One region of the Pseudoalteromonas sp. RB2-MNA-CIBAN-0110 genome, then DNA from elsewhere that is predicted to be linked to it. Evidence: predicted binding sites of a transcription regulator. Region 1 holds the regulator's gene; the other holds the start of a gene.
The links. Region 1 encodes NrdR, which represses ribonucleotide reductase genes. Its sites were predicted from a motif close to AAACACNANATNTNGTGTTT; they were not measured.
Positions count from the first base shown of each region.

Region 2: the regulator NrdR is predicted to act here: its motif matches at 2,964-2,983, upstream of nrdA (class 1a ribonucleoside-diphosphate reductase subunit alpha).

Region 1 is NZ_JBEOOQ010000020.1:55,473-62,608, reverse strand. It holds gene ribH (6,7-dimethyl-8-ribityllumazine synthase) at 1-311, opposite strand, end outside; gene ribBA (bifunctional 3,4-dihydroxy-2-butanone-4-phosphate synthase/GTP cyclohydrolase II) at 412-1,524, opposite strand; gene AAEY68_RS11420 (riboflavin synthase) at 1,554-2,207, opposite strand; gene ribD (bifunctional diaminohydroxyphosphoribosylaminopyrimidine deaminase/5-amino-6-(5-phosphoribosylamino)uracil reductase RibD) at 2,234-3,358, opposite strand; gene nrdR (transcriptional regulator NrdR) at 3,525-3,974, opposite strand; gene glyA (serine hydroxymethyltransferase) at 4,079-5,335, opposite strand; gene thrC (threonine synthase) at 5,605-6,888, opposite strand; gene thrB (homoserine kinase) at 6,900-7,136, opposite strand, start outside.
Region 2 is NZ_JBEOOQ010000003.1:48,453-55,588, reverse strand. It holds gene nrdB (class Ia ribonucleoside-diphosphate reductase subunit beta) at 1-496, opposite strand, end outside; gene nrdA (class 1a ribonucleoside-diphosphate reductase subunit alpha) at 562-2,844, opposite strand; gene AAEY68_RS02905 (HAD family hydrolase) at 3,253-3,933, opposite strand; gene ubiG (bifunctional 2-polyprenyl-6-hydroxyphenol methylase/3-demethylubiquinol 3-O-methyltransferase UbiG) at 3,933-4,643, opposite strand; gene gyrA (DNA topoisomerase (ATP-hydrolyzing) subunit A) at 4,820-7,136, shown strand, end outside.

The DNA.
Region 1 (7,136 bases):
ACTTGCGCAAGACCTTTGTTTGATTCGCCAGCAACTAGGTCAAAGTGTGGTGTACCACCTCTGATCACTACGCCTAATGCGATGATTGCATCATACTCTTTTTTTGCCGCAACGCGTTTAGCCGCTAAAGGTAATTCTACCGCGCCTGGTACATAAATAACGGTAATGTCGTCATCAGATACGCCACCAGTGCGTTTTAGCTCATCAACAGCACCTGCAAGGAGGCTGCTACCGATAAAGTCATTAAAACGAGAAATGACAATGGCAAACTTTTTGCCAGGAGCGTACTTACTACCTTCAATAATTTTCATTTGATAACCCTAAAAATAAGTTCAAGCGGTTGCGATTGCGCAAAAATTGCTGCGCATCATACCATAAAAATAAAATAATAGCCTAGTTTAAGCGTGATGCTTATTGTGGCTCAACATAATCAACAACTTCTAAATGAAAGCCCGAAAGTGCATGGTACTTTTTAGGGCGACTCATTAATCGCATTTGTTTAATTCCAAGATCTGCAAGTATTTGCGAGCCTACGCCAACAGTACGAGATGTACCTTTGAATTTACGAGGCGTAACGCTTTCGCCAGCATCAGCTGCTGCGAATGCTTTTACAGCTGCCTCTAATTCTTCAGTGCTTTCTTGCTTACCTAAAATAACTAAAGCACCTTCATTTTTAGCGATATAAGCCATTGCTTCTGAAAGGCCCCAACTACGGTCAGCACTTCTATCTGAAAGTAGGATATCGTTAAAGGTACTTTGCAAATGTACACGTACATTTGTCGGTTCTTGCTCTTTTATATCGCCTTTAAGCAATACGTAATGTAATTGGCCGTCAATTGTGTCTTTGTAAGTAACTAAATCAAATTCACCGTGAATAGTTGGTAACTTACATTTTGCAACTTGCTCAATTGTTGTTTCATTTAAGTTACGGTATTCGATTAAATCAGCAATAGTACCAATTTTAATATCATGCTCTTTCGCAAAAACTTCTAAATCAGGGCGACGCGCCATGGTGCCATCGGCATTAAGTATTTCAACAATAACAGATGATGCTTCAAGCCCAGCTAAACGCGCTAAATCACAGCCAGCTTCAGTATGTCCTGCGCGAGTTAATACGCCGCCAGGTTGTGCCATAATTGGAAAAATATGACCAGGCTGCACGATATCACTTGGTACTGCGCCTTTAGCTATAGCCGCTTGCACTGTACGCGCTCTATCTGCTGCTGAAATACCTGTAGTAACACCCTTTGATGCTTCTATCGACATTGTAAAGTTAGTCGAAAATGCAGCACCATTATTTTTAACCATTAAAGGTAAATCAAGTTGCTCACAACGCTCTTGCGTCATAGTTAAACAAATTAAACCACGGCCATGAGTCGCCATAAAATTAATAGCTTGTGCACTAATATGCTCTGCGGCAATAATTAAATCGCCTTCATTCTCTCTATCTTCATCATCCATTAAAATAACCATTTTACCGGCTTTAATATCGTCGATGATTTCTTGTGCGCTGTGTAAATTCATAAATTTGCTCGTATAAGTTATCAGTTTCGTTATTTAATAAAACCCGCTTTAGCGAGTAAGCTCATCGAAATATCAGAGCCTGTTGGTTGCTCTGCACCTTTTATAAGGCGCTCTAAATAACGTGCAATTTGATCGACTTCTAAATTAACTTGAGTGCCTACTTTAAAGTGAGCAATTGTGGTTTGCTCACTCGTATGTGGGACAATTGTTAATTTGAATTTATTACCTTCTACAGCGTTTACTGTCAGGCTTATACCATCAATACATACCGAACCTTTGTACGGGATGTATTTCATTAAATTTTCTTCGGTTGTAAGCCAATATTCTGTTGCTCGAGCGTTTGCTGTAATGCTTGTAATAGTTGCTATGCCATCAACATGGCCAGATACTAAATGACCGCCTAAACGCGAAACAGGTTGCATGGCTTTTTCAAGATTCACCGTTTGCCCTAAAGCATAGTGAGCAAAACCGGTTAAACCAATCGTCTCGTTAGATAAATCAGCACTAAAACCGTCAATATGTTTATCAACTACGGTTAAGCAAACGCCATTGGTTGCAATGCTGTCGCCTAGCTTTACGTCTTCCATATCAAGGTCAGCACTTTGGATACGAATGGCTAAGTCGCCTTGTTTTTTTTGTAATAAAGCAATTTTGCCTGTGGCTTCTATTATCCCAGTAAACATAGCGCTACTCTTTTTATTAAGTGATTTTAATGAGTTTTTAACGCGGTGATACGTAAATCGTCACCAATGCGCGCACATTCATTAAATGTTAAATCAACGGTGTTTTGCATACTCGTCAATTCAGGAAAATTAACTAAACTTTTTGCATCATGGCCCATTAATTTAGGCGCCAAATAAAAAACAAACTCGTCAACTAAATCAAGCTCTGTCATTTTACCAGCAAGTGTTGCTCCGCTCTCAAGCCAAACATTATTAAACTGCAGTTGCCCAAGTTTTTCTAAAACAGCCTGTAAATCAACTTTGCCGTTACTTTCACTTACTTCAATATGCTTTACAAAATGTGGCCATTGCAGTGATTTATCAACCTTAGTCGTAAATATTATTACATCACTTTGGATTTTAAATAAAGCAAGGTTGGGCGTTAAACGATTCTGTGAATCAATTATAACACGCACGGGCTGGCGAAGCGGTAAATCGGTAGGTAGCGTGCAAGGCAACTCGCTTAGTCGCACATTAAGTTTAGCATCGTCTACTAACACGGTATCGGCACCGGTTAAAATAGCGCAGCTTTGCGCTCGGTATAATTGTACGTCTTGGCGAGCAGCGGGACTTGTGATCCACTTACTTTGCCCATTTTTAAGCGCTGTTTTACCATCTATGCTTGCTGCCATTTTACAGGTCACATAAGGTAAGCCTTGTTCCATTCGCTTAAAAAAGCCAACGTTAAGTGCGCGAGCTTGTGATTCAAGTAATCCATAAGCAACTTCAATACCGGCATCGCTCAGTATTTTAAGGCCTTTGCCTGCAACTTGTGGGTTTGTATCAACCATAGCGGCAATCACTTTTACAACGCCCGCCTTTTTTAAGCCTTCAGCACACGGTGGCGTACGCCCATAATGACTACACGGTTCAAGCGTTACATAAGCCGTTGCACCTTGTGCACTACTACCAGCTATTGCCAGTGCATTTACTTCAGCATGGCCTTGACCTGCTAATTGATGAAAACCCTCACCAATTATTTGATTATTTTTAACTAATACACAGCCAACATTAGGGTTAGGCGTGGTAGTAAACCGGCCTTTTTTGGCAAGCTCTATGGCATGTGCCATATACATTTCGTCATGTTCGGTAAAAGGAACTTGGTTAAGCATTTATTATACCAATTGCGTTAAATAAGTGGTCTATTATAGCGCTAAGAAAATAGCGCAATAACAAGGCGAAAATTATGACATATAGTTGTTCTATATGAATAATTTTTAACGCAGTGAGTGCGCTATTTAATGCGATAGAATGATCATGTTTTTAATAAAATTGGTATTACTCCCCTAATCGGGCAATTTCTTCGCCAAATTCGCGTATATCTTCAAACGAGCGATAAACAGAGGCAAATCTTACGTACGCTACTTTGTCGAGCTTTTTGAGGGCTTCCATAATGCATTCACCCACCAAATGGCTTGAAATTTCTCGCTCACCCGTTGCGCGTAGTTGCGATTTTATTATATTCACTACTTCGTCTACTTGCTCTGTGCTCACTGGGCGTTTTTCGAGTGCGCGATTTAAGCCATTTAATAATTTATCTTCGTTAAATGGTTCGCGGCTGCCGTCTTGTTTAATAACACGAGGCATAACCAGTTCAGCGCCTTCAAATGTAGTAAAGCGCTCGTGGCAGTCGTTACACTCACGACGCCTGCGAACTTGATGGCCTCCGCCAACAAGGCGTGAGTCAATAACTTTAGTATCTTTTGCGGTACAAAATGGACAATGCATAGCTCGGTACTTCCGTTTTAAAACAAAAAAGACCGCTAAATAGCGGTCTTTTATCTTAGCAAAAATTAGGGCTTATGTGCTCTAAATTACTGCCGCTTATGCAATTAAGCGTAAACAGGTAATTTTGCACAAATTGCTTTTACTTTTTCTTTAACTTGCGCCTGTACAGATTCATCAGTAATGTTATCTAGTACGTCACAAATCCAGCCAGCAAGCTCTTTTGATTCTTCTTCTTTAAAACCACGACGAGTAATTGCAGGAGAACCAATACGCAAACCAGATGTTACAAATGGTGAGCGTGGATCGTTCGGTACTGAGTTTTTATTAACTGTGATGTTAGCGTTACCAAGGGCTGCGTCTGCATCTTTACCAGTGATATCTTTATCGATTAAATCAAGTAAAAATAAGTGGTTTTCAGTTTTGTCAGAAACGATTTTGTAGCCGCGCTCTTGCATTACAGCAACCATTGCTTTTGCGTTTTTAACAACTTGTGTTTGGTATACTTTAAACTCTGGTTGAAGTGCTTCTTTAAATGCCACTGCTTTTGCTGCAATAACATGACATAAAGGACCGCCTTGGCCACCAGGGAAAACAGCGCTGTTAAGCTTTTTGTAGATTGCTTCGTCGCCACATGCAGAAATAATCAAACCACCACGAGGGCCTGCAAGTGTTTTATGCGTAGTTGTAGTTACAACGTGTGCATGAGGAACAGGGCTTGGGTAAACGCCTGCCGCAATTAAACCCGCAACGTGAGCCATATCAACAAACAGATAAGCACCGATTTTGTCAGCAATTTCACGGAATTTAGCCCAATCAACAATACCAGAGTACGCTGAGAAACCACCAATAATCATTTTTGGCTTGTGCTCAAGTGCTAGTGCTTCAACTTGTGCGTAATCAATTTCGCCCGTTGCTTCATCTAGTCCGTATTGGATTGCATTGTAAAGCTTACCAGAGAAGCTTACGTGAGAACCGTGAGTTAAGTGACCACCATGAGCTAAGCTCATACCTAATACAGTATCGCCAGCGTCTAATAATGCTAGAAAAACAGCAGCATTAGCTTGCGAACCAGCATGTGGCTGCACGTTAGCGTAGTCAGAACCAAATAATTCGTTAGCACGGTCAATTGCTAATTGCTCAACAACATCTACATGCTCACAACCGCCATAATAACGTTTGCCTGGGTAACCTTCTGCGTATTTGTTTGTAAGCTGTGAACCCTGCGCTTCTAGTACGCGTGGGCTACAGTAGTTTTCTGAAGCGATTAGTTCGATATGCTCTTCTTGGCGAGCAGTTTCTTTGGTTATCGCGTCAAATAACTCTGGATCAAAATCCGAAATATTCATGCTACGTTCTAACATTGGGGTCTCCTAGGGCAACGTGTATGGTGTTTTTTAGAGGCTTTATTGTACGCTTTAAACGACTCTTTGCCTACGCTCTTAAGTTGAGGATATTTAAACAGGGATTGAAACTATTTCACAGCTCTTTTAAGATGATATTTTTTTATAAAGCCATAATAATTTTAAATGAATTATATTTACTACATTTAATTAGTAAATATAACTAAGTGTATTCATCCGTATAAAGTTATAAAAAAAGCGGCTCAAGCCGCTTTTCCTTTTAATTTAACTTAGCCTAATTTAGCGAGCATTTCGGTACGTAACGCGTCGTAATCGGCGTTCATATCGCTTGCTAGGCATGGTTTTGCTAGTGCATCAGCAAGTGGTTTTGGCATACCTAATTCAATATTTAGAATACCCTCTACGCTTTCTTTAAACTTAGCAGGATGAGCTGTCGCTAAAAAGATACCCGCGGCCCCTGGCGCTCGATTTTCAACAAGACCTTGGTAAGCAATAGCAGTATGAGGCTCTGCAACATAGCCAGTTTGTTGAATTTTTTTCATCACGGCTTGCGTGTCTTGCTCGTTTACGCTTATTGAATAAAAATTATCGTAGCTAAACCAGTTATTATCTAACATTGTTTGTACACGCGGCCAATTGTTTGGCTTACTTACATCCATCGCATTTGAAAGCGACTCAAGCGTTGCGTTTGGCGTCCAGTTTTTATCAAGCATAAAGCGCGGCACAGTATCATTTTGATTTGTTGTTGCACTTAATTTACCTACAGGTAAACCAATAACCGCACCAATCATTGCGGCGCACACATTACCAAAATTACCACTTGGCACTGATATATGCGCTGTTGCGCGCTTTTCTTTTGGTAGCAGTGCAATGGCTTCAAAGTAGTAACAAACCTGAGCAACTAAACGGCTAATATTAATTGAATTAGCTGAGTTAAGCCCAAGTGTTGATTTAACTTCTTCATCTAAAAAGGCATTTTTAACTAACTCTTGGCAATCATCAAAGCTGCCCTCAACTGCATAACAATGAATATTGTTACCTAGCGTAGTAAATAGCTTTTGCTGAGCAAGTGAAATTTTGCCTTTAGGGTATAAAATAACAACATCGATATTTGGTTTGTTGTAAAAAGCATGCGCAACGGCTGCACCGGTATCGCCCGATGTTGCTGTTAAAATAGTTACTTTCTCGTCTTTATTAAACTGCGTTAAACACTCTGCCATAAAGCGACCACCAAAGTCTTTAAACGCAAGTGTAGGACCATGAAACAGTTCTAAACAGTATGTGTTCTCTTCAACTTCCACCAGCTTAACTGGAAAGTTAAATGCATTTTTAACCATTTGTGCCACGGTATCGCTTGGTAACTCATCACCAATTAGGTGAGATAATATTTTGCCGCTGCGCGTAACAAAGTCCATATCAAGCAATGCATCAACATCGGACAGTGGCGGCAGTGATTCTGGGAAAAATACACCTTGGTTACGACCCAAACCTGTTTTTACAGCTTCAACGAACGACACTTTTTGTGAGCTATCTTTTAAATTATGTAATTGCATGACTACCTATCCTATAAAACTGTTAATTGACGCGTGCCGTCGTTATCTAATTTACAAATGTGGCAAAAGCCTTGCTCGTTAATGTAATTGGTTTCTAACCACTGCGCGCATTGCTGTGCAGCTTCAAGTGTTTTACACACAGTAAATAAGGTTGGTCCTGCGCCCGAAATACTGACTATTTTAGCGCCCAGTGCTGGCAAGCTTGCTTTGGCTTCACTAAAGCCTTTAATAAGCGGTGCCCGGTAAGG
Region 2 (7,136 bases), on a different contig from region 1:
ATACAGAGTTGATTAAGTCGTCGTAGTATTTAGTTACGGCATCGGCACGTTCGCTAATTTTATCGTTGCTAACAATATCATCAAAAATAAGTTCAGGTGCTTGTGTTACGTTACGGATAATATGTGTGTATGAGCGGCTGTGAATCGTTTCACTAAATGCCCACGTTTCTATCCATGTTTCAAGCTCTGGTAGCGATACAATGGGAAGTAGGGCCACGTTTGGCGAGCGACCTTGCACACTATCAAGTAGAGTTTGGTATTTTAGGTTACTTAAAAATATATGCTTTTCGTGATCGGGTAACGCTTGAAAGTCTAAACGGTCTTTACTTACATCTACTTCCTCAGGACGCCAAAAGAAAGACAGTTGCTTCTCGATTAATTTTTCAAAAATAGGGTATTTTTGTTGGTCGTAACGAGATACGTTTACAGTTTGGCCAAAAAACATTGGCTCTTGCATTTGGTTATTATGGTTTCGGCTAAAAGTAGTATAAGACATGTTTATCACTCAAAAAACTATCAGAAAAAGCGGGCTAAATGCCCGCTTAAAATAAAAATCAGCAGTTATATTTTACACGCGCCGCCTTCACAATCATCATCTTCCACTTCTGGAGTATCTTCTTGCATATCTGAGGCACCATCACGAGTATTGTGGTAGTACAAGGTTTTAACACCTAGTTTGTACGCGCTTAGTAAGTCTTTTAATAAGACTTGCATAGGTACTTTACCGCCTTCGAACTTGTTTGGATCATAATTTGTATTTGCAGAAATTGTTTGGTCTACAAATTTTTGCATTATACCAACAAGCTGCAAGTAACCATCGTTTGATGGAATGTCCCACAGTAGCTCGTATTGATCTTTTAAACGCTCATACTCAGGAACAACTTGCTTTAAAATACCGTCTTTACTTGCTTTAACGCTAATATGTCCACGTGGTGGTTCAATACCATTTGTTGCATTAGAGATTTGCGACGATGTTTCTGATGGCATTAACGCACTTAGTGTTGAGTTACGCATACCGTGCTCTTTAATATTTGCACGTAGTGTATCCCAATCAAGATGAAGTGGCTCATCACAAATTTTATCTAAATCACGTTTGTACGTATCTGTTGGCATAATGCCTTGTGAATACGTTGTTTCGTTAAACTTAGGACAGGCACCACGCTCTTTAGCAAGCTCGTTTGATGCTTTCATCAAGTAGTATTGAATAGCTTCAAAGGTTTTATGTGTTAATGCATTTGCGCTGCCATCTGAATAACGTTTACCGTTTTTAGCTAGGTAGTATGCGTAGTTAATCACGCCTATACCTAACGTTCGACGACCCATAGTTGCATTTTTAGCAGCCGGTACTGGGTAGTCTTGGAAATCAAGTAAGTTATCAAGTGCGCGTACTGCAAGTTCAGCTAGCTCTTCAAGCTCATCAAGTGATTCTATTGCACCTAAGTTAAACGCAGACAGTGTACAAAGGGCAATTTCGCCTTCTTCGTCATTTACGTTATTAAGTGGCTTAGTTGGCAATGCAATTTCTAAACATAAGTTAGATTGGCGAATAGGCGCAACTTTAGCAATGAACGGGCTGTGTGTATTACAGTGATCCACATTTTGTAAATAAATACGACCTGTACTTGCACGCTCTTGCGCAAACATAGAGAAAAGCTCAATGGCTTTAATGCGTTTTTTACGAATCGATTCGTCTTGTTCGTATTTTACGTAAAGCGCGTCAAACTCAGCTTGGTCTTCAAAAAATGCATCGTAAAGGCCTGGCACATCTGATGGGCTAAATAACGTAATGTAGTCGTCTTTAATTAAACGAGAGTACATTAGTTTATTAAACTGTACGCCGTAATCTAGGTGACGAACGCGGTTGTCGTCTACACCACGGTTATTTTTAAGTACAAGTAGGTTCTCTACTTCTAAATGCCAAAGCGGGTAGAACAATGTTGCAGCGCCGCCACGTACACCACCTTGCGAACAACTTTTAACAGCTGTTTGAAAGTGCTTATAAAAAGGAATACAACCTGTGTGGTACGCTTCGCCGTTACGAATATGGCTACCTAGCGCACGAATACGACCAGCATTAATACCAATACCTGCGCGTTGTGAAACGTATTTAACAATAGCTGACGACGTTGCATTGATTGAATCAAGGCTATCGCCACATTCAATTAATACACACGAGCTAAACTGGCGAGTAGGTGTACGTACACCCGACATAATTGGCGTTGGTAGAGATATTTTAAATAACGATACTGCGTCGTAAAAGCGCTTAATGTAAGAAACGCGTGTTTCACGTGGGTAGTCAGAGAATAAGCTCGCTGCTACTAAAATATATAAAAACTGTGCACTTTCGTAGATTTCACCCGATACACGGTTTTGAACGAGATACTTACCTTCAAGCTGTTTTACAGCCGCGTAGCTAAAGTTAAGATCGCGAGAATGATCAAGGTATGCATCAAGCTCGTCTAATTCTTGCTCTGTGTAATCTACTAATAAGTGAGCATCGTAGCGTTTATCGCCAACCATTTTTGTTACGTGGTCAAATAAACGTGGTGGCTCAAATTGACCGTACGCTTTTTTACGTAAATGGAATACAGCTAAACGTGCAGCTAAGTATTGATAATCAGGCGATTCTTTTGAAATCTGATCCGCTGCTGCTTTAATGATGGTTTCGTGAATGTCTTTAGTACGAATACCGTCGTAAAACTGAATGTGCGATTTTAATTCAACTTGCGAAACCGAAACGTTGCTTAAACCTTCGGCGGCCCATTCAATAACGCGATGGATCTTATCCAGATCAAGAGGCTCTTTGCGCCCGTCACGTTTGCTTACAGATAACTGTTGGTTCATTTGCCTGTATTCCTTGGGAATTATGTATTTTGACCAATGCTTTATGCCTCGCCGAAGCAAGGTACATACTCATTTATTATAGGTTTCACCGTATTGGCGAATTTAATTGAATAACATTTGGCCACAATATCTGGTGTTGTTCAATTTAGAGATCACAAGATAGTGTGGTCTGAGTTGTTTTGCAAGGGACATAATTGCCCCTGTTTGTGGATAACTTTGGGATAACGCATTTGTGTTAGTAGACACTCACCTTCGAACAATCATTTAAGTTGAAATATGCAAAAATCAACTAATGATCTGCTAAATTTACGCATTTTAAAAATAAATTTTGACTGCTTTTTTTATCAGCAAGCTTTGTGTGAAAACTAACACAATCACAATATATAGTGTTTAATAATTAACATAGCACTATATATGGTTAAAACCATCAATTGGGCTTTGCCAGTTAAAATCAGCATTCCAGCTGTTGGCTTCATCAATACTTGGGATGTAACCCCAAAGTGCCGTTGCGGTATGCATACCTGCCGCTTTGCCTGCTTGTATGTCACGCTGTGCATCACCAATGTATAAACAACGGCTTGGTTCTACCTGCATAAGCTTTGCACAATGTAGCAGTGCTAAAGGTGATGGCTTAGCTTCAGCTAATGTGTCGCCACTTATTACTACACTGGCATTTTTTAATGCGGGAATAGCTGCCACTAAAGGATCGGTTAAAAACTCTGGTTTATTAGTCATGATCCCCCATTTGATCTTTTTCTGATCAAGGGCGATAAGTAACGATTCAACTCCGCTGAAGCAACGAGTGTGATTTACTATGTTTGTGGCGTACTCGTCAACTAATTGCTTTATAAGCTCGCTTTGGGGTTGTTTAGCCCATAATTCTTTAAAACCAGCCTCTAATAATGCGCCTGCGCCGTTAGATGCGGCAGGACGGTATATATCACTACTAACAGGTTTTATTTTATTGCTAATAAGAACTGCGTTTAAAGCGGCACCTAAATCATCAGCGGTGTCGAGTAGGGTGCCGTCTAAATCAAATAAAAATGCATCGTATTCAATAAGGGGTAGGGGGGCTTGAGAGTTAGCCATTAAGCTAACTTCTCAAAATAAAGTATGTAATTTACGCTAACGTCACTATTGAGCGTATATTGCTTTGATAGTGGGTTATAAGAAAGCCCTGTACTTGCACGAACTTTTAAACCGGCTTGCTCTGCCCATGCAATAAGCTGTGCAGGCTTTATAAACTTTTTATGGTCGTGTGTACCTTCAGGCACCATTTTTAAGAGTTTTTCAGCGCCAACAATCGCGTATAAATATGCTTTAGGTGTTTTGTTCAGGGTTGAAAAAAACACGTCCGCGCCTGGTTTGGCAAGTGCAGCTACAGCATGAATGATAGATGCTGGGTCGGGAACGTGCTCAAGCATTTCCATACACGTTATTACATCAAAGCGCTCAGGGTACTGTGTTGCAAACTCTTCTGCAGGCACTTTTATATAATCTACATTTACGCCAGTTTCTAAACTGTGCAACTTAGCAACAGTTAAAGGTTCTTGGCCCATATCGATGCCAGTTACTTTTGCACCCATACGCGCCATGCTTTGGCTTAAAATACCGCCGCCACAGCCAACGTCGAGTGTTTCTTTATCGAATAAGCCTTGCGTTTTGTTTGCTATAAAGTCTAAACGTAACGGGTTAATTTCGTGAAGAGGTTTGAATTCTCCGTCTAGGTCCCACCAACGCTCAGCGATGGCTTCGAATTTTGCTATTTCTGCGTGATCTACATTTTGATGTTCGGTCATAAAATACTTCCTCGTCAATCTGAGGCCATTATATAGGGCTAAATTGATAAATCGCAAAGTTTTGCGCCTGTAAATTAAAATTAATTGTGATAGCATGGCTGTTAGAAATAATAACAATACTCTTAATACCCAATACCGGGTTGTTGAGAGCTGATACTGAAGGAATGTGATATCAAATGACTGATCTCGCCAATGAAATTCTGCCAGTCAATATTGAAGACGAGTTAAAAAACTCCTACTTAGATTACGCAATGAGCGTAATAGTAGGACGTGCATTACCAGACGTACGTGACGGCTTAAAACCTGTTCATCGCCGCGTTTTGTTTGCAATGAACGAGCTTAGTAATGACTGGAACAAGCCTTACAAAAAATCGGCCCGTGTGGTCGGTGACGTAATCGGTAAATACCACCCACACGGCGACAGTGCAGTTTATGACACGATAGTTCGTATGGCTCAGCCATTCTCACTACGTTACATGCTTGTAGATGGCCAAGGTAACTTCGGTTCGGTTGATGGTGATTCAGCAGCGGCAATGCGTTATACAGAAGTACGTATGGCAAAAATGTCGCATGAGTTATTAGCCGATCTTGAAAAAGAAACGGTTGATTTCGTTCCTAACTACGACGGCACTGAGTTCATCCCTGACGTGTTACCTACGAAAGTCCCTAATTTATTAGTGAATGGTTCGTCGGGTATTGCAGTAGGTATGGCTACAAATATACCACCACATAACTTAACTGAAGTTGTGAACGGGTGTTTGGCACTTATTCAAAATCCTGATTTAACTATTTTAGAGTTAATGGATTATATTCCTGGTCCTGATTTCCCAACGGCTGCAATTATCAACGGTAAAAAAGGCATTGAACAAGCCTATTTAACTGGCCGTGGTAAAGTGTACATGCGTGCACGCGCCGACGTCGAAACCGATGAAAAAACAGGCCGTGAAACAATCATCGTTCACGAAATTCCTTATCAAGTTAATAAAGCCCGTTTAATTGAAAAAATTGCTGAGCTTGTTAAAGATAAGAAAATTGAAGGTATTAGTGCACTACGTGATGAATCAGATAAAGACGGTATGCGTATCGTTATTGAAATTAAACGTGGTGATGTAGGCGAAGTTATTTTAAATAACTTGTATTCACAAACTCAGTTACAAACTGTGTTTGGTATGAATATGGTTGCATTAATTAACAACCAACCTAAGTGTTTTAATCTAAAAGAAATGCTTGAAGAGTTTATTATTCACCGCCGTGAAGTAGTAACTCGTCGTACCGTGTTTGATTTACGCAAAGCGCGTGACCGTGCTCATACTCTTGAAGGTTTAGCAATTGCGCTTGCAAACATTGACCCAATTATCGAGCTTATTCGTAAATCCCCAACACCTGCTGAAGCTAAAATTGCTTTAACTGCACGTCCGTGGGAATTAGGTCATGTACAAGGTATGCTTGAAAAAGCAGGCGAAGATAATGTAGCCCGTCCAGATTGGCTTGCTGATGATTTAGGTATTCGCGACGGTCAATACTATATTTCTGAGCAACAAGCTCAAGCAATTCTAGATTTGCGTTTACACAAGCTTACTGGTCTTGAACACGAAAAAATCTTAACTGAATATCAAGCGTTATTAGAGTTAATTGCTGAACTACTTTATATTTTGGCAACACCTGAGCGTTTAATGGAAGTTATTCGTGACGAACTAGTTGAAATTAAAGCGCAGTATGGCGACGAACGTCGTACTGAGATTAATGCAGCGGCTCACGATATCAGCCTTGAAGACTTAATTACTGAAGAAAACGTTGTTGTAACGCTTTCTCACGAAGGGTATGTGAAGTATCAGGCATTGTCTGATTACGAAGCACAACGTCGTGGTGGTAAAGGTAAGTCAGCAACGAAGATGAAAGATGAAGATTTCATTGAACGTCTGTTAGTTGCAAATACACACGATACTATTTTATGTTTCTCTACGGCCGGTCGTTTATATTGGCTTAAAGTGTATCAGTTACCACTAGCAAGTCGTGCAGCGCGCGGTAAGCCAATTGTTAACTTGTTACCACTTGAAGCTGATGAACGTATAACTGCTATATTGCCAGTACGCGAGTACGCAGAAGATAAATATATCTTTATGGCAACTGCATTCGGTACAGTTAAGAAAACACCATTAACGGCTTACAGTCGTCAACGTGCAAGCGGTATTATTGCTGTTAACTTAAATGATGGCGATAGCTTGATTGGTGTTGATATTACCGATGGTAGCAACGAAATTATGTTGTTCACTGATGCAGGTAAAGTTGTACGCTTCAAAGAAGCTGAAGAAACAACAGTTGTTGATGAAAACGGCAACCCAGTATTAGACGAAGAAGGTAACCCTGAGATTCGCTTCAAAGGTGTTCGCCCAATGGGTCGTACTGCTACAGGTGTTCGTGGTATTAAAATGCCAGACGAGCAACGCGTAGTATCGTTAATTGTACCAAAAACTGACGGTGCCATTCTAACGG